Regions from separate parts of the Bacillus sp. JZ109 genome, predicted to be linked through region 2. Evidence: riboswitches for the same ligand, from Rfam matches in the RefSeq annotation. Region 2 holds a riboswitch; the other holds the start of a gene.
The links. Region 2 has a riboswitch for S-adenosylmethionine ahead of M1D94_RS01135 (5-methyltetrahydropteroyltriglutamate--homocysteine S-methyltransferase). Riboswitches for the same ligand answer to the same signal wherever they lie in the genome.

Region 1 (17,786 bases), 1.4 Mb from region 2:
AAAACGTTCTCTGATATCATCAGGCTGGCTTTTGTCACTGTACGGCATGGCACCGTTTCTCGTTCTCATATACGTTAGAATGCACTCAGCATCAACTGACATTGCATCCTGTTTTCTTGGAAGCAGCGACAAGTTGACTGAACCGTCTTCTTTCACTTGAATCACCCGGCCTGTGACTCTTGAACCGAGTCTTGGCTCCTCTTTTCTTTCTGACGGGTGAATAAAACAGCGGATACCGTCATCCGTGATCACGAATGAACCCGATGCGATCAGCCTGTACACCGTACCTGTCAGCTCTTTATTCATCAGATCTTCTGAAGCGTCGGTAAACAGTTCGCTGATGATATCTTCCGGCGCTGGTTTCGCAAACATGCGCCCCCGGTTCGTCACCTTCAGCATACAGTAAAGTTTGTCCCCTTTTTGCGGCCAGACATCTTCGTACGGCGGCAAATGCTCAGTTGCGACTAGTGCGTCCTTCGATAAACCGACATCAACGAAAACGCCCATATCTTCCACTTTATCCACCACTTCAACCCAGCCATATTCATCCGCGCTGATGACCGGAATTTTCATCGTGGCCGCAAGCCTTTCCTGCTGGTCTACGTATATAAAGACTTCTACTTCGTCTCTGTCCTCGATATCCTCAGTCATTTCACTGTTATGTAAGAGAATCGTATCTTCCCCATCGGTTAAAAAGTAACCGAAGTCGGTTTGGTGATCTATACTCAAGGTTAATTGCTGCCCTGGTCTCATGCTATCGTCCTTCCTGTTCCGCTTATTCTCTGCGGATTTTGTTAACATTTTTTCCAATCATCACAAATTGATTCTTTGTTCTGTTGGAAGTTTCTCTTTATTCTACTATAATCAACACATAAGTTAAATGTTATGGAGGTTTTCATATGGCAAAAGAAAGTTCATTTGATATTGTATCCAAGGTGGAATTGCCTGAAGTGCAAAACGCAATCCAAATTGCACTGAAGGAAATCAGTACCCGATATGACTTTAAAGGCAGCAAAAGCGACATTTCTTTAGATAAAGAGGAGCTTATCCTCGTTTCCGATGACGAATTCAAATTAAGCCAGCTGAAAGATGTGCTGGTCAGCAAATTGATTAAACGAAACGTACCGACAAAAAACATTGAGTACGGCAAGGTTGAAAACGCGTCAGGCGGAACGGTGCGCCAGCGTGCAAAGCTTGTTCAAGGCATTGACAAGGACAACGCAAAAAAAATCAATACGATCATCAAAAACTCCGGACTGAAAGTAAAGTCTCAGGTGCAGGATGATCAAGTGCGTGTCACCGGAAAAAACAAAGATGACCTGCAGCAGATTATCTCAGCTGTACGGGGAGCAGATCTGCCAATTGACGTTCAATTTATAAATTTCAGATAAATTTTCTGATTCCTATTGATTATTGTCTTTATTTTCGGTAAATTTGGAGAAAGGGAAAAACGCCAGGTATCTTTTGGCACTTCCTGACACGAAAATTTCATATCCGTTCTTATCAAGAGAAGCAGAGGGACTGGCCCGACGAAGCTTCAGCAACCGGTGTAATGGCGATCAGCCATGACCAAGGTGCTAAATCCAGCAAGCTCGAACAGCTTGGAAGATAAGAAGAGACAAAATCACTGACAAAGTCTTCTTCTTAAGAGGACTTTTTTTATTTCTCTTTTTTCCTTGCTGATGTGAATAAAGGAGGCAGACAATGGGACTTTTAGAAGATTTGCAAAGACAGGTGTTAATCGGTGACGGCGCCATGGGGACACTCCTCTACTCCTATGGCATTGACAGGTGTTTTGAGGAGCTCAATATTTCAAAGCCGGAGGAAATTCAGCGCATACATAAAGCGTACGTTGAAGCGGGAGCCAACATTATTCAAACGAATACGTACGGGGCCAACTATATTAAATTATCCAGACACGGGCTTGAGGATGACATCAAAAAAATGAATCAGGAGGCCGTAAAGATCGCGCGGGCTTCAGCAGGCGATGCATACGTGCTTGGAACGATGGGCGGCATACGGACATTTAATAAAAACGCGTACAGTCTTGACGAAATTAAGCGCAGCTTCCGCGAGCAGTTGTATCTGCTGCTGCATGAAGAGCCGGATGGCTTGCTGTTAGAAACATATTATGATTTGGAAGAAGCCCGTGAAGTGCTGAAAATCGCGCGCAAAGAGACTGATCTTCCGATTATGCTCAATGTCTCCATGCACGAGCAAGGCGTATTGCAGGACGGAACGCCGCTTTCTGACGCATTGCGCTCGATTGCGGATCTCGGAGCTGATATCGTCGGCATTAACTGCCGCCTCGGCCCTTATCACATGATTGAAGCGCTCAGCGAAGTGCCGATTTTTGATGACGTCTTCTTATCCGTTTATCCGAACAGCAGTCTTCCTTCGCTTGAAGAGGGACGGCTCGTCTATGAAACAGACGACACGTATTTTCAAAACAGCGCGTCAGAATTCCGTAAGCAAGGCGCGCGGATTATCGGCGGCTGCTGCGGCACAACGCCGAATCACATCAGGGCGATGGCGGAAGCAGTTGGCGGACTAGCTCCGATTACAGAAAAAGAAGTCAAAACCCGGGCGAAAGAATTCATTTCTGTTCATCACGAGCGAACCGAGCCCGGCCTGGATGAGATCGCGGCGAAAAAACGCTCTATTATCGTAGAACTGGATCCGCCGAAAAAACTGAGCTTTGACAAATTTCTGTCCGCTGCTGCTGAATTAAAAGAAGCGGGAATCGATGCCCTGACACTCGCCGACAATTCTCTGGCGACCCCGCGGATCAGCAATGTTGCCTGCGGCGCTCTCATCAAGCAGCAGCTCGATATGCGTTCCCTTGTCCATATTACGTGCCGTGACCGTAACATTATCGGCTTACAGTCACATTTAATGGGCCTTGATACGTTAGGGCTGAATGACGTGCTTGCTATTACAGGTGACCCTTCTAAAATTGGGGATTTTCCTGGTGCGACGTCTGTATATGATTTAACATCTTTTGATTTAATCAGGCTGATCAAACAATTCAATGAAGGTCTGTCTCTGTCTGGAAAACCGCTCGGCAAGAAAACGAATTTCTCAGTTGCCGCCGCATTTAATCCTAACGTCCGCCATCTGGATAAAGCGGTAAAACGGCTTGAGAAAAAAATAGATTGCGGCGCAGATTATTTTGTTTCTCAGCCTGTCTATTCCGAGCAGCAGCTTGTCGATATCCATAACGAAACAAAACATCTGAAGACGCCGATCTATATCGGCATCATGCCGCTGACAAGCAGCCGGAATGCCGAATTCATCCATAATGAAATTCCCGGCATTAAGCTGTCTGATACGATTCGCGAAAAAATGGCCCATGCCGGTGAAGATAAAGAAAAGCAAAAGGCGGAAGGCCTTGCGATTGCACGCTCCCTGCTGGATACGGCATGCGAGCTGTTTAACGGCATCTACTTGATAACGCCTTTCCTCAGATCTGACTTAACCGCCGAGCTCACTTCCTATATTCAGCAAAAAGATGAGCAGCGCCAAAATATCTTTTTGCATTAATCCCTTAAAAGACTGTCTGATCCAATCGGGCGGTCTTTTTCAACGGGATTCGTGTTACGATATAGAAAAACAGTCATGAGGAGGAACATTATGCTCGAAGTCAAAACCATTTCCGCGGAAGATACATATGAAATCCGGCACCGCATTCTGCGTCCCCATCAATCCATTGAACAATGCAAATATGAAGAGGATCATGCAAAAGGCTCCTTTCATCTCGGCGCATTTTTTGAAGGAAAGCTGATCAGCATCGCTTCTTTTTCCCCGCAAAATCAGCCATTAATAACAGAATCCCCAGCATATCGGCTGAGAGGCATGGCAACGCTTGAAGGATATCGCGATCAAAAAGGCGGGAGCACGCTGATCAAACACGCGGAAGAGAAACTGGCAAAGAACGGCGTTCAGGCAGTCTGGTGCAATGCCAGAAGCCAGGTGAAAGGCTACTATTCAAAGCTTGGGTGGGAAGTACTCGGCGAACCGTTTGAGATTCCCGGCATAGGCACTCATATCATCATGTATAAAAAACTCGAAACAAGCAGGTGATCTGTATGAGGGTAATCGATAAGCTGATTAAGCTTCATGAAGAACATATCCCTAGTCTATTGCGGCTTTGCAGGCAAGCCGGGTGGCCGGATTACGGCGAACAAGAGCTGGCACTGCTTGTCCAGCAAGGACGCTTTTTCGGCTATCAAAATGTCAGCGGTGATATTATTTCCTGCATCGGCTTGTTTTTGTTTGGCCGGCTTGCTTCTATCGGCCTCGTGATCGTGGACAAAGAATATCAACGGCTCGGTCTCGGCCGGCGTATGGTAAACGCCTGTATCCCCCAAGCGGGTGAAAACACCGCCATCAGGCTTTGCGCCACAAAAGAAGGTTTGCCGCTTTATGAAAAAGCAGGTTTTCATACGGCAGGTTCAGTGCGAAAGTACAGCTGTCACAGTTTTCAACCTTATACAAAAAAGCTTGATGCTGAACTGACATCCTTTAGAGAACAAGACTTTCACGACTTAACCGCGGCGGATCTGGAAGCCTTTGGCGGAGATCGATCAAATCTTTTGCAGCAGCTTATTTCTGCTTCATGCGAATGTATCATCGCCAGAAATCATGACGGACAGCTAATTGGCTACGGACTTTCTGTACAGACACCGGCCAATTTGAAATTCGGCCCTATCATCGCTGCATCATCAGATGTTGCAGCACAAATAATTAACAGGCTGGCGGCCGGCAAACAAGGGCCGATGCGAATCGATATACCGAGTGAACACACGTCTCTGCATGACAGCCTGATAGAAATGGGATTTCGTAAAGATGATGAACCTCCGCTTTTGTTTTATCAGAAAAAAGCGCCTATTCAAAATGGACACTTATATGCTTTGATTTCACAGGCTCTCGGTTAACCCTCTTTTTTCCCGAACAGGTATCTTCTGTTCGGTTTTTTGCTGTCTGATCGCTGAATAAACGAAGCCATCAGGGACATTCTAAGCAGAAGAAAAGGAGTGTGCTCTGAGATGGAATCATCAAAACAAAATAACGGAATGACGGTTGTAGCAATCGGTTCAATCCCTTTAATATTAACCCTAGGAAACTCGATGCTTATTCCGATTTTGCCAAAAATGAAATCTGAACTTCATTTATCACAATTTCAAGTCAGTCTCGTGATCACAGTATTTTCCTTGATTGCAGCTTTTGCGATTCCGATTGTCGGTTATCTCGCAGACCGATTCTCAAGGAAAGTCATCATTATTCCCTGCTTAATTTTGTATGGTGCCGGCGGTTTGTTAGCCGGGTTTGCGGCAGGTTTTTTTGACAATGCCTATCCTTGGGTCATGGCAGGACGAGCGTTACAGGGAATCGGGGCAGCCGGAACCGGCCCAATTGCCATGGCACTGACGGGAGATCTGTTTAAAGGCGCCCAGGAGAGCAAGGTGCTCGGCCTTGTTGAAGCTTCAAACGGCATGGGGAAAGTGCTATCGCCGATCATTGGCTCGCTGATCGCCCTGCTTGTCTGGTATGGCGCGTTTTTTGCCTTTCCTGTGTTTTGTATCATTTCGATCGTACTGACTTGGATTTTTATTAAAGAAAAGAAAAAGGAAAAAGAACCGCCACCAATCGGAAAATATGCAAAAGGGCTGTTAAGTGTCTTTAAACACGAAGGCAGATGGCTGTTTACCGCTTATTTAGCAGGTGCGACCTGTTTGTTTACTTTATTCGGCATCCTGTTTTATCTCTCAGATGTTCTTGAAAAAACATACGACACCGACGGCGTGAAGAAAGGCTTGATTTTAGCGATCCCGCTTTTGGTTATGTGTGTGACGTCCTATACAACAGGAAGCAAAATCGGGCAAAAGCAATCGTTAATGAAAAAGCTGATCGTACTTGGATTGGCGTTCATGACCGTATCCTACGCGGCACTGTCATTCATTGAAAATCTTGTCCTTTTTATCAGTGTTCTTGTACTGAGCAGTATAGGCTCAGGTCTTGTCCTTCCTTGTGTGAACAGTTTTATTACCGGGGCTGTCGGCAAAGAAAGACGGGGATTTGTCACCTCGCTGTACGGCTCTGTACGTTTCTTAGGGGTAGCGATCGGTCCTCCGATTTTCGGCCGCCTGATGCAATGGTCCAGACCCGGCATGTTTTTAAGCATCGCGGGATTGACTCTCGTTGTCGGGATTCTTGTGATGATGCTCATCCATGTGAAGCAAAACAATGAAGAAACAAAAGAAAAAGAAGACCCTAAAATGGCTGGCAATCGGCTCCAGCCCGCTGAGGAAAGGTAGCACCCAGTTTGAAAATTGTACGGATTGAAACCTTTCCGCTATTTCACCGATTAGAAAAGCCATACGGAGATGCCAATGGGTTTAAACGATATCGGACTTGTTATCTCATTAGGATTATCACCGAAAGCGGGATAGACGGCTGGGGAGAATGCGTTGATTGGCTCCCTGCTCTCCATGTCGGTTTTACGAAGCGGATCATCCCGTTTCTATTGGGAAAACAGGCCGGCAGCCGCCTGTCATTAGTGCGCACGATTCAAAAATGGCACCAGCGGGCGGCCTCCGCTGTAAGCATGGCGCTGACAGAGATTGCAGCCAAAGCTGCGGATTGTTCGGTTTGCGAATTATGGGGCGGGCGATACAGAGAGGAGATTCCTGTGTACGCGTCTTTTCAATCGTACTCAGACTCCCCGCAATGGATCAGCCGCTCAGTCTCCAATGTTGAAGCCCAGTTGAAAAAAGGGTTTGAGCAAATCAAAGTCAAAATTGGCGGGACTTCATTCAAGGAGGATGTCCGGCACATCAATGCGCTGCAGCATACAGCAGGCAGCTCCATTACGATGATTCTGGACGCAAACCAAAGCTACGATGCCGCTGCGGCTTTTAAATGGGAGCGCTATTTCTCCGAATGGACGAACATTGGCTGGCTTGAGGAGCCTTTGCCCTTTGATCACCCGCAGGATTACGCTATGCTTCGAAGCCGTTTGTCTGTTCCTGTTGCCGGTGGAGAAAACATGAAAGGCCCGGCGCAATATGTGCCTCTCCTTTCACAGCGCTGTTTGGATATCATTCAGCCCGATGTCATGCATGTCAACGGAATTGATGAGTTTCGGGACTGCCTCCAGCTCGCGCGTTATTTCGGCGTCAGAGCATCCGCCCATGCATATGACGGATCGCTCTCACGACTCTATGCTTTATTTGCACAAGCCTGTCTGCCCCCATGGTCTAAAATGAAGAACGATCACATTGAACCGATCGAGTGGGACGTCATGGAGAATCCTTTTACAGATCTCGTCAGCCTGCAGCCTTCAAAAGGAATGGTCCACATCCCGAAAGGAAAAGGCATTGGAACAGAGATCAATATGGAGATCGTCAATCGCTACAAGTGGGATGGCTCAGCATATTAAGCTGGGCCATTTCTTTATTTTGAGACATAAATAATGGACAGCCTCATAAAATGAAAACAGCGGACAAGTCTTTTCATAAAGGAGCAAATGACTTAATGGCTGAACTGCTGATGAAAGCAAAACTTACGTTTATGATTGTCGTAGGCGGCGTACTACAGGGACTCGGCATGTCCTTGTTTTTATTTCCGCATGATATTCCAACAGGCGGTGCAGCAGGTATTGCGGTGCTATTGCATTATCTGTTTCAAATCCCCCACGGATTTTCAGTGTGGGCTGTGAATGTATCAATGCTTTTTACCGCTTTAAAATGGCTGGAGATGAGAACATTCACCGGCACCCTCGCTTCTATCACCGTCACCTCTGTCTCGGTATTGATCTTTGATGCGGTTTTTCCGGATATCACATCTAATCTGTGGCTTGATCTGGCAAGCGGCGCAGTGTTATTGGGACTCGGCATCGGACTTTTATACAAATATAAAATTTCAAACGGAGGGTTCGGAGCACTTGCTCTGATGATTTCTATCTACCGCGGTGGGAATCCCGGAACGATCCTGCTCATCATGAATTGCATCATTTTTATGGTCACCGCGTCTATTATTGACTGGGGCATCGTCATTCAAGCCCTCATATGCCAAGTGATATCGACAAGAGTCATCGACTTCATCTACAACATCCGTCTGACCTCACTTCCCTATCTCACGCCTATGTACCGCCATAAAAAATAATAGGCAGAGGCTCTCTTCACGACGAGAGCCCCGCAGCCGCTATTTTACAGAAAAAAGGTATCGGATCTTAGCCCTAAACGCAGCGTTTCCAACGCGATGGCATCATGAAATGGAATATTGGCCAGATTCACATTCGGCCCGATTTTTTGAATAAACCCTTGCTGAAGCGTTTTGTTAGGCGCTTCAAAAATCAGCCTGTTGATATCAATATCCGAGGAAATGATGTCGTCAACAATTTGAAATCTGACATCGCCGCTGCTGGAACAGATCCCTCCCGTTCCGCTTTCTCTGGCTTCTGTAATCACTTTTTCCGCGCCCGCTTCCATATCCTCAACGATATATTCAAGCCATTCCTCAGAGCTTTGCCGGCTTGCTAATTCCGCATCCTTGCTGCCCACCTCACTGAGCACAAGAAATTCATCAGAAAAATCGGCAATGAAAGCCGCTTTCTCTTTATTTGTCATCGGGAGCGTACCGTTTGAAATCTCAATATATTCACAGCCGAAATAGGTGCAGTACCGATGAAATTCATTCACTTTTTTCTGGCTTACGTACTTTTCGAACAGTGTGCCGCCAAAGAAAAATGTAATGTCATGTTCTTTCAGTGTGCTGATTTTTTCTTCAAGATCTTTCGTAAGTAATGATGTGCCCCAGCCGAATTTCACAAAATCAATATAGTCGGACGCTCCGGCTATGACATCTTTGAAAAATTGCAAGGGATAGCCGTTATCAATTAAAATGGACTGCCCGGTTTCTCTCGGCTTGTTTGTTCTCACTGGCAATTCTAGTGAAAAATCATTCATATTATGACCCTCTCTATCGTTGGAACTTCTCCATCTTGTTTCACTTTCATCACAAAATCGCCCGTCAGTTCTTTTGTACAGTAAACGATGTCTTCCGAATCAAACAATGGCTGGCGGCTGTCAAAAAACTTCTCCGCAACAGAAGAGCGTTTTATTCTTTGAATCGCCTCCTCAGCCGTTACCGCATTTGTCCCTTCAATGATGCCTTTGATATACTCCGCACACGCCATATCGTCATCACCTGATGGGTGGGAAGCCACAATGTTCACGACACAATCGTTTGCGGCGAGCTTTTTCACATGCTCTGCCGTTGTTTTGGCATTGGAAAATCCAGTTACGAACAGATGCTTTGCGTTCAGCGCCCCCAATGCTGCTGTGACGCCGTTTGTTGTTTTCTGGATTAGGCGCTTATCCGCCATATCCTGCCCAGCCATACGTTTTGGAGAATTATCTAAATCAAATCCGCTGATACCGACCCCCTTTTCCTCTCCCGTCAAAACATAATCCGGATAGGTGTCTTTCAGCGCAAAGGCTTCATCAGCTGTCCGGACCAACAAAATCTCTTTCGCCCCGCCGATAAACGCATAATGGGCGACCGTAAAAGCTCTGATGACATCAATGACGATGTTAATGTCCGCCGGGGCAAGCGAATGATGATGCCCCTGATAAATGGCTATCGGCATACTACCTCTCCTTGGGCATAAAACCATTTTGCTAAAAAGCATATTCAGCCGGGCTCTTAATGGTTCCGCACCTCATTTTAGGCGGGCGCGGCACGTAAAAACCCTGAACCTTTATGCAAAAAATGAATAGTCTGCCTATAACTCGATCAATAGATAAAAAAAGCAGATGCAAACGGGGGGAAAACGTTGAACGAAACCATCACATATGACACATGGAACGACATGCTGTCCAAACAGATAACGGATCAATTGATCGATGAGCTCGATGTGTTGAAGTGGGCTTACCGAACGTACGGAGAAAAGATTGTGTACGCATGCAGCTTTGGCGCAGAAGGAATGGTGCTTCTAGACTTAATATCAAAAATCAACAAAAACGCACACATCATCTTTTTGGATACCGGGCTTCATTTTCAGGAAACATATGAGCTGATCGAGACCGTCAAAGAGCGATATCCGGGATTTGCAATCCAGATGCTCGAACCCGAGCTGAGCTTAACAGAACAGGGGACGAAGTACGGCGGAGAGCTATGGAAGCATAACCCGAACCTCTGCTGCCAATTGCGGAAAATTGAACCGCTCAAAAAGCACCTGTCCGGCATGACAGCTTGGATTTCAGGACTGCGCCGGGAGCAGTCGCCAACGAGAAAGCATATTCAATACGTAAACCTGGACCAGAAGTTTAAGCTCATCAAAATTTGCCCGCTCATCCACTGGACATGGGATGACGTTTGGACGTACATCCGCCTGCACAATTTGCCTTATAACAAACTGCACGATCAACATTATCCGAGCATAGGCTGTGAAATGTGTACATTGCCTTCCCCGGACCCGAACGATGAGAGGGCTGGAAGATGGGCCGGACGGGAGAAAACAGAATGCGGCCTGCATCAAGAATAGCGGATGGCAGGTTCTTGATGTGAGAATCGAAATGATGTTGAGACGCTGATGTCAAACTTTCATTAACCGCAGAAAAGAAAACAAGGAAACGTATAATTGGAGGTTGAACACGTTGAATGGAAACGAACCCCATGGAGGGGTATTAATCAACCGCTGTGATCCCGCATGCCATTTTGAAGGGTGCGCGTGCCAAGCAGAGCTGGATCAGCTTGCACTGAGTGATCTGGAGCTTATCGCGATCGGCGGATACAGCCCGTTAACAGGTTTTTTGGGAGAAAAAGATTATCATCGTGTTGTGAAGGAAATGAGGCTGGCAAACGGCTTGCCGTGGAGCCTGCCGATTACGCTGCCTGTCGGAGAAAAAACAGCAAAACAGCTGTCTGCCGGAGATCACGTCAAGCTTGTGAAAGACGGTGTTACCTACGGCATGATCACAGTCACCGATATATACCAGCCTGATAAAACACAAGAAGCACTGTCTGTTTTTAAAACAAACGATCCTGCCCACCCAGGCGTAAAAAAATTGCTGGCGCGCCCAGATTACTATATCGGAGGGCCTATCACGGTCAGCCGCCTGCCTGACAAATCTTTCGAACAGTTTTATGCAACGCCCGCAGAAACAAGAGCAGCCTTTCAAAAACTCGGCTGGAAAACGATTGTCGGCTTTCAAACCAGGAACCCTGTTCACAGAGCGCATGAATACATTCAAAAAACAGCATTAGAAACGGTCGACGGTCTGCTGCTTCACCCGCTTGTCGGAGAAACAAAGTCAGACGATATCCCAAGCGATATCAGAATGGAGAGCTACCAGGCTTTGCTTAATCACTATTATCCAAAGGATCGTGTCATGTTATCGGTTTTCCCTGCCGCCATGCGTTATGCAGGTCCGCGGGAAGCGATTTTCCATGCGCTCGTCCGAAAAAATTACGGCTGCACCCATTTTATTGTAGGCCGTGATCACGCGGGTGTCGGCAGCTACTATGGAACATACGACGCCCAAAATATTTTTCAATCATTCACAGAGGAAGAGCTGGGCATCAAGCCGATGTTTTTTGAGCACAGCTTTTATTGCCGAAAATGCGGAAACATGGGCACCTCCAAAACATGTCCGCACAGCTCAAGAGACCACATCCACTTATCAGGCACAAAAGTGAGAGAGCTTCTCCGCCAAGGCAAAAAGCCGCCTAAAGAATTCAGCCGGCCTGAGGTCGCAGCCGTGCTGATCAAGGGACTTCACCAACAGCCTGTTGCCATCAAACAAAACAGCGGGGAATTGCAATGACACACAATCCGAACATCATTTGGCATCCCGCTGCCATCTCAAAGTCTGACAGACAGTCCTTAAACGGACACAAAAGCTGCGTCCTTTGGTTTACAGGTTTGTCCGGCTCCGGAAAATCGGTGCTGGCCAATGCAGTCGATGAAAAGCTTTACCGCAAGGGCATTCAGAGCTACGTGCTTGACGGTGATAATATCCGCCACGGCTTAAACAAAGATCTTGGATTTCAGACTGGTGACAGGATTGAAAACATCCGCCGGATCGGAGAAGTGGCGAAGCTGTTTGTCGACAGCGGGCAAATGATTTTAACGGCTTTTATTTCTCCATTCAGAGAGGATCGGGACATGGTTAGAGCACTCTTTCCTAAAGGTGAGTTCTTCGAAATTTATGTGAAGTGCCCGCTGCATGTTTGTGAACAGCGCGATCCAAAAGGGCTTTATAAAAAAGCGCGAAACGGAGAGATCAAACATTTCACCGGGATCGATTCTCCGTATGAAGCGCCGCTTTCACCCGATTTCATCATTGAGTCAGACCAGACCTCTATTTCCGATGGAGCTGATCTCATCATTAACGCACTTCAAAACAGAGGAATTATATAAAAAACCCGATCAATGTCGGGTTTTTTCTTATGAGTTGGAGAACTGCGCAATCAAACTGTTGATCTTCTCTTTTTCCTCATAAAATGCTCCGTGCCCGCTGTTTGCAAACGGAACCAATTCCGACTGTTTGATGCCGCGCTTCAATTCTTTCGCAAAATCAAACGGCGCAATTCTATCCTTTCTCCCGTGCAGGATCAGCGTCGGCACCTTGATTGCAGCAAGTTCCTTTCTGAGATCTTCGTCTCTTAATGCGATGCCCGAGTGGATCGTCCCGTAGGAGGAGGCCTCCAGCATCAGATTGAGAAACCACTGTCTAAGCTCTGGAGACACTTTTTTCTCAAAAAACTGTTTCCCTAAATCAGCCAGTGTTTTGGGCCGATCAGCTTTGAACAATTCAATCATATCGTCAATATCCTGCTTCCTCATCCCGTACGGATAACCCGGGCGTTTTGTAAACGCGGGGGCCGCCGCAGACAGTAAAATCAGCTTATCAACATCGGCTCCTTCATGCCTTGCCATATAACGGATTGCAATGGCGCCGCCCATTGAAAAACCGGCAAGAATCGCATTCTCAAGCTGCAGCGTATAAATGACTGCTTTCACATCATCGGCCATCGTGTCATAATCGTAGCCTTCCCAAGGGCGGTCAGATTGCCCATATCCCCGCAAATCAACGCCGATAAAACGAAATCCCCTTTTCGGAAGCTCATTCATTTGATATTCAAACATCTTATGATTCAACGGCCACCCGTGCAAAAAGATGATCGGCCTTCCATGTCCGATATCCTCTACAAACAGTGTCACATACTCCTCGGTTTTGACGTAATGCCCCATTCCGCATTCCTCCTGTTCCCTTTGGCTTTTTCGGCCTGTAAACGCCTTGACGTATAGGAAGCTTTCCATTTATGCTTACAAAACAAGCGGGCTGCTGTACCAAGAAAAGGCTTTTCACGATTTACTATATGTATCAATTTCCTTAACGATCTATTAAATTGAACCCGGAAGCCTCTGTTTTTCGGGCAGCAAAGGATGTCATCACATGAATAAAATCGCAATTCAAAAACCAAACATACCGGAAAACCTGCAAACCGCAGATTTTCATGATGCCGTGACGCAGGATGATGTAATCAGCATGCATTTGTTTGAAGATTGTACCATCTGCGGCGAAGATATTGAAAGACTCTGTGTTGAAAAAACGGTATTCAGAAATGTCGTCTTTATCGATGTGTCTTTTCGGCATATTGAACTGACCGATGTGATCTTTGAAAAGTGCGATTTATCAAACGCCGATTTCAGCGGGGCTGTCATTCACAGAACTTCAGTTAAGCAGTCAAAAATGGTTGGAATGAATGTGGCGGAAGCAACGCTGCGGAATGTTTCATTCGAGGAATGCCACGGACATTTCAGCTCATTTTCGTATTCAAATATGAAACAAGTTCGATTTGATCACTGTGCTCTTATGCAAAGTGAATGCAGCGATACGGTGCTCCAGCAGACACACTTTGACGGATGCGAATTGGAAGGCGCCAGCTTTACCGGCACATCCCTTCAAAACATGGACATCAGCACGTGCCGTTTTGAACAGCTTCATGTCTCCCTCGACAAATTGAAAGGCTGCAAAATCGCACCTGAGCATGCGATTGCCTTCGCCAGGGCACTGGGAGCTGTCATCGTATAACCAAAGCTTAGGACATCATCAGGCGGCGTGCTGTTTCAGCTGCCGCTTTAATGCCAGTTTCCAAATCTCCAAGAGATGCATAGGAATATGACAGCCTGATGCTGTTTCGGTCTTCACCGTCATAAATGTAGCCGGGATTCACAAGCACCTGCCGTTTCAGCAATCCATAAAAGAAACGGCTGACAGGCAGGTTTTTGTGAAATGTCACCCAAATATAAAAGCCGCCTGCGGGAATCCGCCACGTGGCAATGTCCCCGGCATACCGCTCGAGAAAATGAACGGCGGCGTCTCTCCTTTCTTTAAGCTTCCTGCGTACCCAAGTCAGATGCTCTTCATAATACCCCTGTGACAGCCACTCGGCAGCCGCCCACTGGGACAGGCCGCTTGATCCGTAGTCTGTCTGCATTTTAATGTCCGCCAGCCTTTCAATAACCGGCTCCGGACCGGCAAGCCAGCCGATTCGCAGACCGGGGCTAACCGTTTTGGAAAACGTGCCCAGATACAGAATATTGCCCTCATGATCCATTGCTTTCAACGGCTGCGGAGGTTTTTCTTCAAACCATAAATCACCGTACGCATCATCCTCAATGATGGGCAGCTGCTCTTTTTTTGACAGGCTGATGATCTCTTTCCTTCGCTGCTCTGACATGACTGTGCCTGTCGGATTATGAAACGACGGAATCGTGTAAAGCAGCTGTCCTCCATATTGTTTTCGATTAGAAGAAACAAGCCCCGCTTTGACCCCTTCATCATCCATCGGCAAGCCGCGAAGCCGCATCCCAGCTGATTGAAATACATGCAAGGATTGAAGGTAGGACGGCTTCTCCGTCAAAATGACAGAATCTCGTTTTAAAAGTCCAATTGAGATGAGCTGAAGTGCCTGAAGTGCACCGGACACAATTAAAATTGCAGACGGTGACACATGGATCTTCTTTCCTTTTAAATGGTCGGCCACTGCCTCCCGCAGTTTACGGTTTCCTTTCGGCTGCTCATATCCTAAAGACAGGACGCCCAGATTGATTTGCTGAAACATCCGTCCAATTGTGTCAGCAGGCACAAGATCCGGTGAAAGTTCTCCAGTTCCTAATCTGATGATATCCGCTCTTGGTTCGTTCTGATTAATAGCTTGAATGATGGAAGAATTGGCGCGATGAATGCCCGAACGGACGTAATCGCTCCAATCAAGCGGAGGCTCAGCCGCCAGCACGCTCCAAGTACTGTTTACAACCTTCGTACCGCCGCCTCTTCTTCCCTCTAACAAGCCTTGAGACGTGAGTTCATCTATGGCTGCTGTGACTGTGCTGCGGTTGACTTGAAACATGTCGGCCAGCGTTCTCTGTGAGGGGATTTTCGTCCCTACAGCCCACTCTCCGTGAAGAATCTTGTCTTTCATATATTGTTCGATCTGCCGATGCAGCGGAACATCCGACTTTCGGCTTGGCTGCCATTGCGACAAGGTCATGCCCCCCCTTTTTTACACATTATACATTTGGCTGGTTCCTAACCCAACCAAATGGCTGGAGACTTTAGTGACAATCTCTCTTATGATTGAAAAAAATGTGAAGGGAGTTTTTCAGCATGAATGCAATCATTCACGGAATTGTGCTCGCGTTTGGCTTAATTTTGCCGCTGGGAGTGCAGAATGTGTTTATTTTTCAGCAAGGCGCGTGGCAAAAGCATATTTGGCGGGCTCTCCCAGCTGTCATCAGTGCTTCAGTCTGCGATACCCTGTTAATCGTATTAGCCGTTGCGGGCGTGTCTGTCATTGTGCAGGAGCTGCCTGTGTTTGAGACAGTCATGATGGCCGGCGGATTTTTATTTTTGCTCTATATGGGCTGGGTGACTTGGAACAGCCGTCCGAACACAAGCCAAAACGAGAAACATACGTTCACACCAAAAAAGCAAGTTGCATTTGCGGCCGCAGTTTCTCTTTTAAACCCGCATGCCATTCTGGACACGATCGGCGTCATCGGCACGAGCTCTCTTCAATATTCGGGGCTTGAGAAATGGCTCTTTATGGCCGCCTGCATCGCTGTGTCTTGGATTTGGTTTATCAGCCTTGCAATAGCGGGCCGGTTGTTTCAGACGATAGATACGAGCGGCAGGCTTATGCTGATCGTAAACAAATGCTCTGCAGCGGTAATGTGGGCAGCGGCAGGATATTTTGGGGTGTCACTCTTTTGCAATTGAAGGAAAAACAGATGAAAAAAACGAATTTCTTAGAAAAGGAGGCATGCTGATGACTGATGCAAAACAGTTTTATGACTATCATTCTTGGGCAAACAAGAAAATATTTACCCATATCGAAAACCTGCCGGAGGAAACTGCCTGCCAAGAAGTAAAGAGCGTATTTCCTTCTGTCAGCGACGTGCTGCTTCATATGTGCAGGGCTGACTACATTTGGCTGAATGTTCTTTCGGGAGTGGCCTACCAAGAGATTATAGACAGCGCAGGCAAATTAGAGTCCGCGCAAGGTAATATGGCAGCGATTAAACAGCACGCTGCCGAGCTGGAGTCACAGTATCATGATTTCTTCAGCCGCCAGACGGACTTAGAACAGACCTTCACAATGCAGCATCCGAAACTAGGTACACTGGAATCAACCTATGCAGACACCATCCTGCATGTCGTCAATCACGGCACTTACCACAGAGGGAACGTAACCGCCATGCTGAGACAGCTGGGCCATTCAGGAGTACCTACTGATTATATGTACTATTTATATGAGAAAAGAGAAAGCAAGGGCTAAAATGTCCTTGCTTTTTTTTGGCGGAAAGCCTCAAATGCAACATGTTAGCTTTTACATACCTGTATAAGCGCGCTTCACATCTAGCTGTACCGGCCTGCCGCTTCGAAAGGAATTGGTTGCGGCGATACCCACTTCTAAATTGATCGTCGCATCAATATCTGTCACAATCGGTGTTTTTCGATCACGGACACACTCGGCAAAATGCTGAAGCTCCAAGCAGTAGGCTTCATGAAAACGAGTTTGAAAGTCTGGAATGATATCAAAACTGCTCCCTTTAGCCGATAGGATGGTCACATGTTGATTTCTCAATGTCCCTATGAAAATACTGCCCTCTGTCCCGATCACCTCCGCCCGGATGTCATGTCCGTATGGAGAGGTTCTGCTTGCCTCGACGTCCCCCGCTGCGCCGGAGTCAAATTCAATATACGTCAGCGCCTGATCCACATCACCATACTGCTCCATAAACGGATTGTTCAGAATCCTGCCGTGTCCTGAAACAGAAGTGATTTCCGCCCCTAGCAAATAACGGGCAATATCATAGTCATGGATGGAACAGTCAATAAAAATTCCACCGCTGTGTTTGATAAATTCTGCGGGAGGCGCGCCTTGGTCGCGCGTAAAGCCTTTATAATAGATAGGTTTGCCGATTTCACCCGCGTCAATCCGCCGCTTGGCATCTGCGTATGCGGGATCGAATCGTCTCATAAAGCCGACTTGGCAAATGACACCTGTCTCCTTCACTTTTTCAGACACTGCTCTAGATTCCTCAAGGCTTAATGTCAGCGGTTTTTCAACGAAGATCTGTTTGCCGTTCTCAGCTGCTTTGATGATCATATCACCATGTGTGCTTGTCGGCGTTACGATAATGACAGCGTCAATGCCGGGATCTTCTAACACTTCATACGGGTCCTCTGACCATTTTTCAATACCGA
Region 2 (13,089 bases):
TCGGCGCTGAAAGATCGAGTCAGCCTGCTGAAAGAGATGAAATCAGTCGATATTACGATTGATGTTGATATCCTAGTAGGAATGAAATGAATGGCAGAGGAAAGCTCCGAAAAAAGGAGCTTTCCTTTTTTAATCGGAATAGTTGGCCCACGCTTCTCGTACATATGGAAAGGGGACGGAAACAGCCGATGCGGACAGGTTTTTGTAAACGCTTTCTAGTTCGCGGAAATGGGGGATGTGTGTGTGGAACTGATCATCATTCTATTGGCGTTAGGTTTGCTGATGTTTACGGCGTATCGGGGATTTTCTGTCATATTGTTTGCGCCGATTTGCGCGTTATTCGCGGTGCTGCTGACAGATCCAAGCCATGTGCTTCCTTTTTTTTCATCAATTTTTATGGAGAAGATGGCGGGTTTTATTAAGCTGTATTTCCCAGTGTTTTTGCTCGGTGCCATTTTTGGAAAGGTCGTTGAAATGGCCGGGCTTGCGGCATCAATCGCGAAAACAATTGTCCGGCTTGTCGGGGCAAAAAGAGCGATACTTGCCATTGTGCTGATGGGCGCTGTCTTGACGTACAGCGGCGTCAGCCTGTTTGTTGTCGTATTTGCCGTATATCCTTTTGCGAAAAACATGTTCCAAGAAGCAAACATACCAAAACGCCTCATCCCGGGAACGATTGCTTTAGGGGCTTTTACGTTTACGATGGACGCACTTCCGGGAACGCCGCAAATCCAAAATGTCATCCCGACGTCGTTTTTCAAAACAGACATTTATGCCGCCCCTTGGCTGGGCTTGATGGGCGCAGTGATTGTGCTGGCAGCTGGGATGCTCTATTTGGAATCAAGGCGGAAGAAAGCGCAGGCATCTGGCGAAGGTTATGGCGGTTTTGATTCGCAGAATGCTCCTGCTCCTGAATCGATTGAGTCCGCGGCTGAACCGGACAAAAGCCCGATTCGGCACGCGCTTGCCTTTGTCCCGCTTATTCTCGTCGGTGCAGTGAATAAATATTTCACCATTTACCTGCCAAAGTGGTATCCGAATGGATTTGATTTTTCTTCCATAGGATTAAAGGAGTTCGGCAGGCTTGATATTTCTTCAGCGGCTGCTATTTGGTCGGTGGAGATTGCTTTAGTGATTGGCATCATCACAACGATTTTATTTGATTGGAGAAGTGTGTTTGCCCAATTGAAGGAAGGGCTGAATGAAGGAATTGGCGGCGCCTTGCTGGCATCTATGAATACGGGTGCCGAGTACGGGTTCGGCGGCATTATCGCCGCGCTGCCGGGGTTTCATAAGCTGAGCAGCGGAATTTCACATACTTTTACCGATCCGCTTGTAAATGGCGCCGTTACGACAACTGCGCTGGCGGGAATCACCGGCTCGGCTTCAGGAGGAATGGGCATTGCGTTAAGCGCGATGTCAGAACAATACTTACAGGCGATTCAGGCTTACAATATTCCGCCAGAGGTGATGCATCGGGTCATTTCAATGGCATCAGGCGGGATGGACACACTGCCGCATAATGGCGCTGTTATCACGCTTCTGGCCGTGACGGGTTTGACACACCGGCAATCCTATCGCGATATTTTTGCGATCACGCTCATTAAAACGGCTGCCGTATTTGCTGTAATCGCGATTTACAGCCTGACTGGTCTAGTGTAGAAGAAAACGAAAGGAGCATCAATATGGGAAAAGTGCTGTCATCAAGCAAGGAAGCTGCGAAACTGATTCATGATGGGGATATGCTGATCGCGGGAGGGTTTGGGCTGTGCGGCATCCCTGAACAGCTCATTTTGTCTATAAGAGATCAGGGAGTAAAGGATTTAACCGTTGTCAGCAATAACTGCGGAGTCGATGACTGGGGGCTTGGTTTGCTTCTGGCTAACAAGCAAATCAAGAAAATGATTGCTTCCTATGTCGGTGAAAATAAAATTTTTGAGCGGCAGTTTTTAAGCGGAGAGCTTGAGGTCGAGCTTGTTCCCCAAGGAACGCTCGCTGAGAGAATTCGTGCAGGCGGTGCAGGCATACCGGGATTTTATACGGCGACAGGCGTCGGCACCTCCATAGCCGAGGGAAAAGAACATAAAACATTCGGCGGCCGGACTTATGTGCTGGAGCGAGGCATTACCGGCGATGTGGCGATCGTCAAAGCGTGGAAAGCGGACACCATGGGCAATTTGGTTTTTAGGAAAACGGCGAGAAATTTCAATCCCATTGCCGCCATGGCAGGCAAGATCACGATTGCCGAGGCGGAAGAAATCGTGGAAGCAGGAGAGCTCGATCCAGATCACATCCATACGCCGGGAATTTACGTACAGCATGTCGTGCTTGGCGCGAGCCAAGAAAAACGGATTGAAAAACGAACAGTTCAGCAAGCATCGGGAAAGGGTGAGGCCAAGTGAAGGAAGCGAGAAAACGAATGGTCAAACGGGCTGTACAAGAAATCAAGGACGGCATGAATGTGAATCTCGGGATTGGAATGCCGACGCTTGTCGCAAATGAGATACCCGACGGCGTTCACGTCATGCTTCAGTCGGAAAACGGCTTGCTCGGAATTGGCCCCTATCCTCTGGAAGGAACGGAAGACGCGGATTTGATCAATGCGGGAAAGGAAACGATCACTGAAGTGACGGGCGCCTCTTATTTTGACAGCGCTGAGTCATTCGCGATGATAAGAGGCGGGCATATCGATTTGGCTATTCTTGGTGGAATGGAGGTTTCGGAGCAGGGTGATTTGGCCAATTGGATGATCCCGGGCAAAATGGTAAAAGGGATGGGCGGCGCTATGGATCTCGTCAACGGGGCGAAACGGATCGTTGTCATCATGGAGCACGTCAATAAGCATGGTGAATCAAAGGTGAAAAAAACATGCTCCCTTCCGCTGACAGGCCAGAAAGTCGTGCACAGGCTGATTACGGATTTGGCTGTATTTGATTTTGTGAACGGCCGCATGACACTGACGGAGCTTCAGGATGGTGTCACAATTGAAGAGGTTTATGAAAAAACAGAAGCTGATTTCGCTGTAAGCCAGTCTGTACTCAATTCTTAATGGGAAGGTGTTTGACATGAGAAAACAAGTCGCCTTGGTGACAGGGGCTGCCGGCGGAATCGGATTCGAAATGGCAAGAGAATTCGCCCGGGAAGGTGCCAGCGTCATCGTTTCAGACCTCCGTCCGGAAGCATGTGAAAAAGCAGCCTCCAAACTTGCAGAAGAAGGCTTTGACGCGGCGGCCATTCCGTATGATGTGACAAAGGAAGCGCAAGTTGCTGATACGGTGAACGTCATCCAAAAACAATACGGCCGCTTGGATATTCTGGTGAACAATGCCGGTATTCAGCACGTCGCTCCGATTGAAGAGTTTCCGACAGACACCTTTGAACAGCTGATCAAGGTCATGCTGACGGCCCCCTTTATTGCAATGAAGCATGTTTTTCCGATCATGAAAAAACAGCAGTTTGGCAGAATCATTAATATCGCGTCTGTTAATGGATTAGTCGGCTTTGCAGGGAAATCCGCTTATAATAGCGCCAAGCACGGCGTCATTGGACTCACAAAAGTAGGGGCGCTGGAAGGCGCGCCCCACGGCATAACAGTCAATGCGCTCTGTCCGGGTTATGTCGATACCCAGCTTGTACGCAATCAGCTTAGCGATCTATCAAAAACTAGAAATGTCCCTTACGACTCTGTACTTGAACAAGTCATTTTTCCGCTTGTGCCGCAAAAGCGACTGCTTTCCGTCAAGGAAATTGCGGATTATGCCGTGTTTTTGGCAAGCGAGAAGGCGAAGGGCGTCACTGGGCAGGCTGTCGTCCTTGATGGGGGCTACACCGCACAATGACATAAAAAACACACTTGCTCCGCTAGGGAATCAAGTGTGTTTTTTCTTTTCTTATTTCCAAACATCATTAGCGATCTCAACCACATGGCGGAGCTTCGCCCATTGCTGTTCTTCAGTCAGCTTGTTGCCTTCCTCAGTTGAAGCAAATCCGCATTGAGGGCTGAGGCAAAGCTGGTCTAAGCTTACATAACGGGACGCTTCTTCGATACGGCGTTTCACGTCATCCGGATTTTCAAGCTCACCGAATTTAGATGTCACTAAGCCAAGAACAAGCTGAAGATCAGACCGTTTTACGTAACGGAGCGGCTCAAATCCGCCTGAGCGTGAATCATCATACTCTAAGAAAAGTCCGTCAAGATTCAAGCCGTCAAAAATGGTTTCGGCTGCTGCGTCATAGCCGCCTTCCGCTGTCCAAGTGGACTGGAAGTTGCCGCGGCAAATATGCATGGTTACCGTCAAGTCATCCGGGCGGTCTGCTATCGCGTCGTTAATCGATTTCGCAAACAGCTGGCGAAGCTCATCAGGCGTTGTTCCGAACGCTTCGATTTGTTTTAAGCCTTTTTCTGATAAGAAAACGGCCCACGCTGTATCATCAAGCTGGAGGTAGCGGCAGCCTCTGTCATAAAACGCTTGAATCGCTTTTTTATATGCTTTGGATACATCATGCTGGAAAAGGTGATAGTCGTTTTTGTATGCACCTTTTTCCAATTTCCCGCGGAAAAACAGCATATTCGGGCTTGGAATGGTCATCTTTGGCGTCGCGTCACCGGCAATGCTATGGAGAAATGAGTAATCTTCAAGCATTGGGTGTGTTGAAAAGTCGATATCGCCTGTGACTTTAATGCCGCGTGCTTTTGTCTGTACGTTATGGAATTGAATGCCTTGCTCAGGAGTAAACGGCTCAACGCCATCTAAGTTTTCCAGGAAATCAAAGTGCCACCATGCTCTGCGGAATTCACCGTCTGTCACGACGTTCAGGCCGATTTCCCTCTGTTTTTCCACAATGCGGATAATTTCATCGTTTTCGATCTGGCGAAGCTGCTCAGCCGTAATATCGCCGGCCGCTTTTTGCAGCCGCGCTTTTTTGACGGGCTCAGATCTTAGCAGGCTTCCGACTTGATCCGCGCGAAACGGCGGTTTTTTTCTTTGAAGTGATTTTTGTTCTGCGGGTGTTGTTTGTTGTGACATGTTGTCCATTCCTTCTTTCCATTCAAATGTAAAAAAGCTCTTCCTTTGGATAAGGAAGAGCTTGCGTGACAATCTCAACCTTATCTTCAAGAGCAATCATTGCTCTAAAGGATTTAGCACCATTCTGTTAAACAGCGGTTGCCGGGTATCGCAGGGCCAGTCCCTCCACCTCTCTTGATAAGGAAAACCTTTTTATGAAATTTTCTGATAGTATCTATTATTCACACATTTTCTATTTCTGTCAATGATAGATTATCTCCACACATCGTTGGCAATGTCGATGACATGGCGAAGCTTTGCCCATTGCTGCTCCTCTGTCAGAAGGTTGCCTTCTTCTGTAGAGGCGAAACCGCACTGCGGGCTCAGGCATAGCTGGTCCAAGCTGACAAAACGCGCGGCTTCATTGATACGGCGTTTCACATCTTCAGGATTTTCAAGCTCGCCGTATTTCGATGTGATCAAGCCGAGCACAATTTGCAGATCCTTGCGCTTCACAAAACGGAGCGGATCAAAGTTTCCGGAGCGGTCATCATCGTATTCCAAGAAAAGGCCGTCAAGGTTTAAGCCGTCCAAAATCGTTTCCGCTACAGCGTCGTACCCTCCTGATGCCGCCCAGGTTGAGCGGAAGTTGCCGCGGCAAATGTGCATTGTGATCGTTAAATCGTCAGGCCGGTCTGCGACGGCATCATTAATTGTTTTGGCAAATATGGATGGCAATGTTTCTGGATCGCCGCCGAGCGCCCGGACAACCTCTCTGCCTTTTTCCTCAAAGAAGAGAGACCATGACGTATCATCGAGCTGGAGATAACGGCAGCCAGCATCATAGAAGGCTTTGATTGCTTTTTTGTATGCTTGAGCCAGGTCATGAAAATATTCCTCTTGATCGTCATAAATCCCTTTATCCGCCTTTTCGCCAAAAAACAGCATATTTGGGCTGGGAATGGTCAATTTTGGCGTCGCGTTACCGGCAATCTCATGTAAAAATTGATAATCAGCAAGCGCTGGGTGGCTCGTAAAATCGAGTTTTCCCGTCACTTTGATGCTGCGCGCTTTCGTTTTTGTGTTATGGAACTGAATCCCCTCAGCCGGGATGAACGGTTCCACACCGTCAAGCCCTTCCAGGAAGTCATAATGCCACCAAGAACGCCGGAATTCCCCGTCTGTTACTACATCGAGACCGATTTCTTTTTGTTTTTCCACGATGCGGATGATCTCTTGATTTTCGATATCACGAAGCTGTTCTGCTGTCATCTCACCAGCCGCTTTTTTTTGCCGGGCTTGCTTTACCGGAACGGAACGAAGCAAACTGCCGACATGATCGGCGCGGAAAGGTGCTTTGCGTTGTTTTTCTGTTTTTTGTCCTGCAACATTCGTTTGTTGAGCCATGTTATTCGCCTCTTTTCTGAAATATTGAGCATGTAAAAAGCTCTTCCTTTGTGAAGGAAGAGCTTGAATGATCAAATCTCCGCCTCATCTGCAAGAACGCAATGTTCTTAAGGATTTAGCACCATTCTGTTTGAAACAGCGGTTGCCGGGTATCATAGGGCCAGTCCCTCCACCTCTCTTGATAAGGTACAACTTCATATTCAGATTTCAATTATCTTAATATTATTACTTTTGGATCAATTGTCAATGCTTTTTAGAGAATACTTTCATCTTCATCGTTATATAAAACCATATCAAGCACGATAGCGATGGCAGTGCAAATCAGAACATCTTCCTCGTTTGCAATCTGCAAGTGATAGGAATCACCCCAGCTGAGCCACTTTTTGCTCACTGACATCCGGACATTTTCCCCGTCCGTCAGCTGGAATTCATCCCTCCATAAATCACCATCGATTTCCCAGTTAAGCCCGGAAATCACAAATTTCGGTTTGAAAAACGTTACTTTCTTCGTTACCTCACAAACTGTTTTCCCGCCAATTGAAATCTCATAGCGCGGCAATAAAGACATTAGTTTTTGTTCTATGGAAACGAGCGTTTTCCCAGATGAGTCTGTCATTTGTAATGAGTCTCCTAACGAGAAAAAACGCCCCTCCACCTTGAATGTTTCTTGTTCATCCCGGTCATAAATGTGAAATGCATCTTTAAATGAGAACATTTTTTGTTTCATAAATAACTCGATCATTGCTGAAGTCTCCTTTGGGTTTGCCTTGTATGAAATTACGGATAGGTGGCGAAAAGGTTTCAGGCTCTAAATCAAAACAATTTTAAAAGGCTGCGTGATTCAGCAGCCTTTTCATTTGAAATATAGAATTAGGAAAGATGCATCCGGCGTTTTTGGCGGATGGCGTCAAGGTCGATTAGGTTGTTGTGATGAGGTGCGGCTGCTGGCAGAGGGCTTGTCTTTTGCGGTTTGCGGCGATTGTCCTTGCTGAAAGAAAAAAGAAGATAGCCGCATAATGCGATGATAATAAATAGGATCATATTACATACCTCCCAAAAAAAGTTTTGGTACTCTCTATTGTACGGATAAAAAGTCAAAAAGTATTCAAAAAATTCTAAATCAATAAATAACAAGAAACTGTCCCTCTAAAACAGTATAACCTGATGACCTGAAAATAGTCTTGAATCACGCTGTTTGCTCTTGTTGATGATTGGTTCTATAGTTACTATCGACGATAAAATAAATTCCTTTATATAACTTTTAACCTAAGTTTGAGTAATTCGAATTGCCTGTTTTTGGGTGCTGTATTCTTGCTTGTTTGGTTTATACCCTATTTTGCGGAATTGAACACAAAAAACCCAAATTACGGAGCATTTGGGCGGTACGGGTGAATACGGATTGTATTTAGGGGATTTGAATGTTTTATTTGAAGAAGCGTTTGAACATTTTTCTAATTTTTTGAAATGGGCTGGATTTCTTTTGCATGTTAAGCGGCCTGGAAATGATCCATTTTTTCAAGAGACTCTTTGCAGCGATTGCATGTTTTGTCATTGTTTTTCCTCCTCATTTGTTGATACTTGTTTTACGGAGGACGCGTTTAAAATGTTTCATTTTCACACAAAAAAGCCAGTCCTTTTTTGGACTGGCTTTTGGCATTATGCTTGCGCTTCAAACTGCTTTGCAATCTCCACGATGACATTTACGGCTTTGACCATATTATCAACTGAGATGTATTCAAATTTGCCGTGGAAGTTTTCCCCGCCTGTAAAGATGTTTGGCGTCGGAAGCCCCATGTAGGACAGCTGCGATCCGTCGGTGCCGCCGCGGATGGGGGAAATCTTCGGTTCAATGCCGAGGTTTTCCATTGCTTGCTTGGCAATGTTGACGATTTCGATGACAGGTTCAATTTTCTCTCTCATGTTGTAGTATTGGTCGTTCATATCCAGCAGAATCCGGTCTTGCCCGTATTCGTTTTGAAGTTCTTCAACGGCACGCTTCATTGTTTCTTTTCTGTTTTGGAAATTCTCTTTGTCAAAGTCTCTAATAATGTAGTGGAGCTTTGTTTCCTCTACGTCTCCTTGAATCGACAGCAGGTGATAGAAGCCTTCATAGCCTTCCGTATATTCAGGCGCTTCGTCTGCCGGCAGCAGGCTGTTCAGCTTCATCGCGATTTTCGCAGAGTTGATCATTTTCCCTTTAGCTGTTCCGGGATGTACGTTGTTGCCTTTAATCGTAATTTTTGCGGCAGCGGCATTGAAGCTTTCGTATTCAAGCTCGCCGAGCGGCCCGCCGTCAACCGTGTAGGCAAAGGATGCATTGAACCGTTTCACATCAAATTTGTGCGGCCCTCTTCCGATTTCTTCATCAGGCGTAAAGGCGACTCTGATTGTGCCGTGCTTGATTTCAGGGTGTTTGATGAGGTAATCCATGGCTGTCATGATTTCAGCGATACCGGCCTTATTGTCTGCGCCGAGAAGGGTGGTGCCGTCTGTGGTGATGAGTGTATGGCCCTTATAGCCGGACAGCTCAGGGAATTGATCAGGTGACAGGGTGACCTGCAGCTGTTTGTTGAGAACGATGTCTTTTCCATCATAGCTTTCGATGATTTGCGGATTCACGTTTTTGCCGGTAAAGTCTGTAGCGGTGTCGACGTGAGCGAGAAAGCCGATTGTCGGCACGTCTTTTTCAGTATTGGAGGGAAGAGTTGCCATGACATAGCCGTTTTCATCAATGGCTGCATCCTGCATGCCGATGGACTTCAATTCATCAACGAGCATGTTTCCTAATGTCAATTGGCCGGGTGTGGAAGGACAAGTGTCAACGGATTCATCGGACTGTGTGTCGACTTTTACATATGTAGTAAACCGTTCAATGATTTCTTCTTTCATTTCCAATCATCTCCTTTGTCTTATTTTAGCATGGCGGGATGAGAGATTTCTATTGCACAATACCGTTTCGAATGGCAAATACGACTGCCTGTGTCCGGTCTTGGGCATTGCATTTTTGCAGGATGCGGTGCACGTGGGTTTTCACAGTGCTTTCACTGACGAAAAGCTTTTCAGCAATATCCTCATTTCTCAGTCCGAAGGCCATTTGCTGAAGAACCTCAAGCTCTCTTTTGGTGAACGGCTCTGCCAGTTCTTCTGGATGGGGCTGTTGCTTCGCCCGAAATGTCTCACTGATAATTTTAGCAGCTGTGACTGTACGGAAAATCGCCTCGCCTCTGGCCGCAGCGCGAATCGCATCTATCAACTCTTCAGGAAGTGTATCCTTCAGCAGATAGCCGACTGCGCCCGCACGGATGCCTTCAAATACGTATTCCTCCGTGTCAAAGGTGGTTAAAATGACTATCTTTGTATCTGGAAGTGCGGACATAATGTCTTTCGCCGCTTCGATGCCTGAGCAATGCGGCATCTGGACATCCATGAGGATGACATCGGGTTTTGTTTGTTTTGCGAGTGCTATAATATCGCAACCGTCGCCGGCCTCACCAGAAACCGTCATATCCGTCTGTGCGTTGATGACGTAGCGGAAACCTTCACGCACAAGCGGCTGATCATCGGCAAGCGCGACGCGTATGTTATCTTTGTTCATCTTTTTGCTCCTTATTCGTTGTCATGAGCGGCAATGACAGCTCAATTTTCAGGCCGCTCGGCTGTACGGCACTGAAAGTAAGGGAACCGCCTGCTTTTTCTGCGCGCTCTTTCATTCCTGTCAGGCCAAATCCATAAGTAAGGCTGCCGGTGAATTGTCCGTCGTCGGTGATTGTGACATAGAGATGGGACTTGTCGTTAGAAATGACGGCCGCCGCATGAGAAGCGTCAGCGTGACGAATGATATTGGTCAGCGCTTCCTGCAAGATGCGGTAGATCGTTTCGCTCACGTTTGGAGGCCAAGACTCTTCTGACAGTCCGGCAGTATCTAAAGAAACGTGCAAGCCGCTCCGTTCCTCCACTTGATGAATGAGCCCCCGCAAAGCGGTAAGCCCCACCATCGATTCACTACGGCCCATTTGGTGAACGACAGACCGTACTTCTTGAAGACATTCCCTGGCGACACTCAGTACATTTTGAATGACTTTTTCTGAATCCTCCTTGCTGCTTTTGAGGATATAGGGAAGAGATTGAAGCTGAACAATCACAGAAGTCAGCTCGTGACCGATACTGTCATGAATGTCGCGGGCGATTCTTGTACGTTCCTCAAGGACCGCGTACCTTAATGAAAGAACAGAAGCCTCCTGCAGCTCTGCATGCGCTTTCTGGAGTTCTTTATGAGCATGCTCCAGCTGCACATGCATTTTTGCCAATTCAGCATGATTCCGTTCAGCCTCCTTTCTCGCTTCTCGTCTGAAACGCATGGAGGAGAAGAAGACGTAGAGTCCGATCATGATCGAGATGTTGCTGATGATATCGTCCCAGCTGCTGTCAAAAACAGAATACAAAAAGAAAGCATTGCCCCCAATTAGGCACACTGTAAGGATCAAAGACAGCCGTGCAGGAAGCTTTATGGCTGCATAAACCATTAAAAATACGAGTAAAAAAAAGGCGGCTCCCTGCTCTTGGCCGGAAACAGCCCAAAGAAAAACGGTCAGGATCCAAAGCCCGATGAATATGCTCAAACTAACAGCGGTGGATGCCACATAGGGAATGATCCAAATGAATGCTAAGTATACCGCAAATACAAATGCTAACAAAATGGGATCAGCCTTAGTTGGATGAGATAAAAATTGTATGCAATTCAAAATGAGAATAAGGCTCGGCACAAGCTTCTTGTAGTAGTGCCGAGCCGGAGTTTGTCCGTTCATGCTGGTCCTTCTTTCGGTTATTGAATGGATACTTTGCCGGCGGTCAGCCGTCTGTATGCTTTGTAAAGCATGATGTTGCGGGCTGTGATGGTGCCGAGGGGAACGAAGAACATAGAATGAATAATGGCAATAAACATCTCGTTGCTCTCAGGCAGCCATGTTCTCGCGGCCATGCGCAAAGAAAGTATCACTAGAATGAGGATAACACTCCCAAGTGAGCCGCGTGAAGTGACCTTTCCGGTTTCCGGGTGAATCCGCACATTTACCATCTTCCCAATGCCAAACCCGCAGGCCAGCCCGATTAATAATAAAATGCCGCTGATCGCCACATGTAATACGGAATGAAAATACGCCGGCTGAAACGATGCTGATACGCCCCATAAGAGCAGCAGCGGAATGATCAGCAACTTCCCGGGTCTGACAGCTTTCTCTCGGTACATCGATAAAATAATAAGAATCAATACAATAAAAATATATGGGCTCATCGCCATGTCATCAAATCCTTTCTGCATTAAGCATAGCGAAAAAGGGAAAGGAAAACGTCAACCGGCAGATTGATTTTTCAGCAGCTATACTTGTTCGCGCTGCATAAAGGTATGAAAATGCTGATAATATATGAAAAAACTATTAATAAACGATTAAACTTCTTAAAAATGGATGTGGACCGGTTCTAAACACTATATAATGAAAACAGGTCATTTTTTAGGAGGGTTTACATCATGGCAATACTTGTTACTGGCGGTGCCGGGTACATTGGCAGCCACACATGTGTTGAACTATTGAACAGCGGCTACGAGATTGTTGTTCTTGATAATCTGTCCAACAGTTCAGCTGAAGCGCTGAACCGTGTCAAGGAGATTACAGGAAAAGATTTAACGTTCTACGAAGCGGATTTATTGGACCGGGAAGCGGTAGATTCCGTTTTTGCTGAAAATGAAATCGAAGCTGTGATTCATTTTGCAGGGTTAAAAGCAGTCGGCGAATCTGTTGCGATTCCCCTCAAATATTATCATAACAATTTGACAGGAACGTTTATTTTATGCGAGGCCATGGAGAAATACGGCGTCAAGAAAATCGTATTCAGTTCATCTGCGACAGTATACGGCGTTCCGGAAACATCGCCGATTACGGAAGACTTTCCATTAGGCGCGACAAATCCTTATGGGCAGACGAAGCTCATGCTTGAACAAATATTGCGTGATTTGCATACAGCCGACAATGAGTGGAGCGTTGCGCTGCTTCGTTACTTTAACCCGTTCGGCGCGCATCCAAGCGGACGGATCGGTGAAGACCCGAACGGAATCCCAAATAACCTTATGCCGTATGTGGCACAGGTAGCAGTCGGGAAACTCGAGCAATTAAGCGTATTCGGAAATGACTATCCGACAAAAGACGGGACAGGCGTACGCGATTATATTCACGTCGTTGATCTCGCAGAAGGCCACGTCAAGGCGCTGGAAAAAGTATTGAACTCTACAGGAGCCGATGCATACAACCTTGGAACAGGCACAGGCTACAGCGTGCTGGAAATGGTCAAAGCCTTTGAAAAAGTGTCAGGGAAAGAGGTTCCATACCGTTTTGCGGACCGCCGTCCGGGAGACATCGCCACATGCTTTGCAGATCCTGCGAAAGCCAAGCGGGAACTAGGCTGGGAAGCGAAACGCGGCCTTGAGGAAATGTGTGCTGATTCCTGGAGATGGCAGTCTTCTAATGTGAATGGGTATAAGAGTGCGGAATAAGAATGGAGGCCTTCTCAATAGAGAAGGCCTTTTTTAAAGAACAAGGGTGCCTGAACAGGCACCCTTGTTAGCTGTTATTTGATTTTCACAATAACATCATTACTGAATTTTAGTTTCCAAGTGCCTTTTGCA

Region 1: another riboswitch for S-adenosylmethionine. It lies ahead of M1D94_RS15345 (bifunctional homocysteine S-methyltransferase/methylenetetrahydrofolate reductase); the one in region 2 lies ahead of M1D94_RS01135 (5-methyltetrahydropteroyltriglutamate--homocysteine S-methyltransferase).

Annotation. Positions count from the first base shown of each region.
Region 1 is NZ_CP096388.1:2,899,797-2,917,582, forward strand. It holds gene M1D94_RS15335 (CvfB family protein) at 1-801, opposite strand, end outside; gene M1D94_RS15340 (YajQ family cyclic di-GMP-binding protein) at 900-1,391, shown strand; SAM riboswitch class I at 1,498-1,615, shown strand; gene M1D94_RS15345 (bifunctional homocysteine S-methyltransferase/methylenetetrahydrofolate reductase) at 1,705-3,543, shown strand; gene M1D94_RS15350 (GNAT family N-acetyltransferase) at 3,634-4,083, shown strand; gene M1D94_RS15355 (GNAT family N-acetyltransferase) at 4,089-4,937, shown strand; gene M1D94_RS15360 (MFS transporter) at 5,049-6,317, shown strand; gene M1D94_RS15365 (mandelate racemase/muconate lactonizing enzyme family protein) at 6,326-7,441, shown strand; gene M1D94_RS15370 (YitT family protein) at 7,537-8,166, shown strand; gene M1D94_RS15375 (phosphosulfolactate synthase) at 8,211-8,969, opposite strand; gene M1D94_RS15380 (2-phosphosulfolactate phosphatase) at 8,966-9,652, opposite strand; gene M1D94_RS15385 (phosphoadenylyl-sulfate reductase) at 9,839-10,549, shown strand; gene sat (sulfate adenylyltransferase) at 10,662-11,831, shown strand; gene cysC (adenylyl-sulfate kinase) at 11,828-12,427, shown strand; gene M1D94_RS15400 (alpha/beta fold hydrolase) at 12,455-13,261, opposite strand; gene M1D94_RS15405 (pentapeptide repeat-containing protein) at 13,467-14,105, shown strand; gene M1D94_RS15410 (aminotransferase-like domain-containing protein) at 14,113-15,567, opposite strand; partial or broken gene M1D94_RS15415 (LysE family transporter) at 15,635-16,295, shown strand; gene M1D94_RS15420 (DinB family protein) at 16,345-16,854, shown strand; gene iolX (scyllo-inositol 2-dehydrogenase) at 16,906-17,786, opposite strand, start outside.
Region 2 is NZ_CP096388.1:205,650-218,738, forward strand. It holds gene M1D94_RS01105 (methyltransferase domain-containing protein) at 1-90, shown strand, start outside; gene M1D94_RS01110 (GntP family permease) at 244-1,662, shown strand; gene M1D94_RS01115 (CoA transferase subunit A) at 1,686-2,402, shown strand; gene M1D94_RS01120 (succinyl-CoA--3-ketoacid CoA transferase subunit B) at 2,399-3,049, shown strand; gene M1D94_RS01125 (3-hydroxybutyrate dehydrogenase) at 3,066-3,839, shown strand; gene M1D94_RS01130 (5-methyltetrahydropteroyltriglutamate--homocysteine S-methyltransferase) at 3,891-5,027, opposite strand; SAM riboswitch class I at 5,105-5,211, opposite strand; gene M1D94_RS01135 (5-methyltetrahydropteroyltriglutamate--homocysteine S-methyltransferase) at 5,280-6,413, opposite strand; SAM riboswitch class I at 6,495-6,601, opposite strand; gene M1D94_RS01140 (LURP-one-related/scramblase family protein) at 6,667-7,155, opposite strand; gene M1D94_RS01145 (hypothetical protein) at 7,284-7,547, opposite strand; gene M1D94_RS01150 (hypothetical protein) at 7,837-7,965, opposite strand; gene pepT (peptidase T) at 8,070-9,302, opposite strand; gene yxjL (two-component system response regulator YxJL) at 9,352-10,008, opposite strand; gene M1D94_RS01165 (sensor histidine kinase) at 9,995-11,218, opposite strand; gene M1D94_RS01170 (CcdC protein domain-containing protein) at 11,236-11,709, opposite strand; gene galE (UDP-glucose 4-epimerase GalE) at 11,938-12,957, shown strand; gene M1D94_RS01180 (DUF4352 domain-containing protein) at 13,032-13,089, opposite strand, start outside.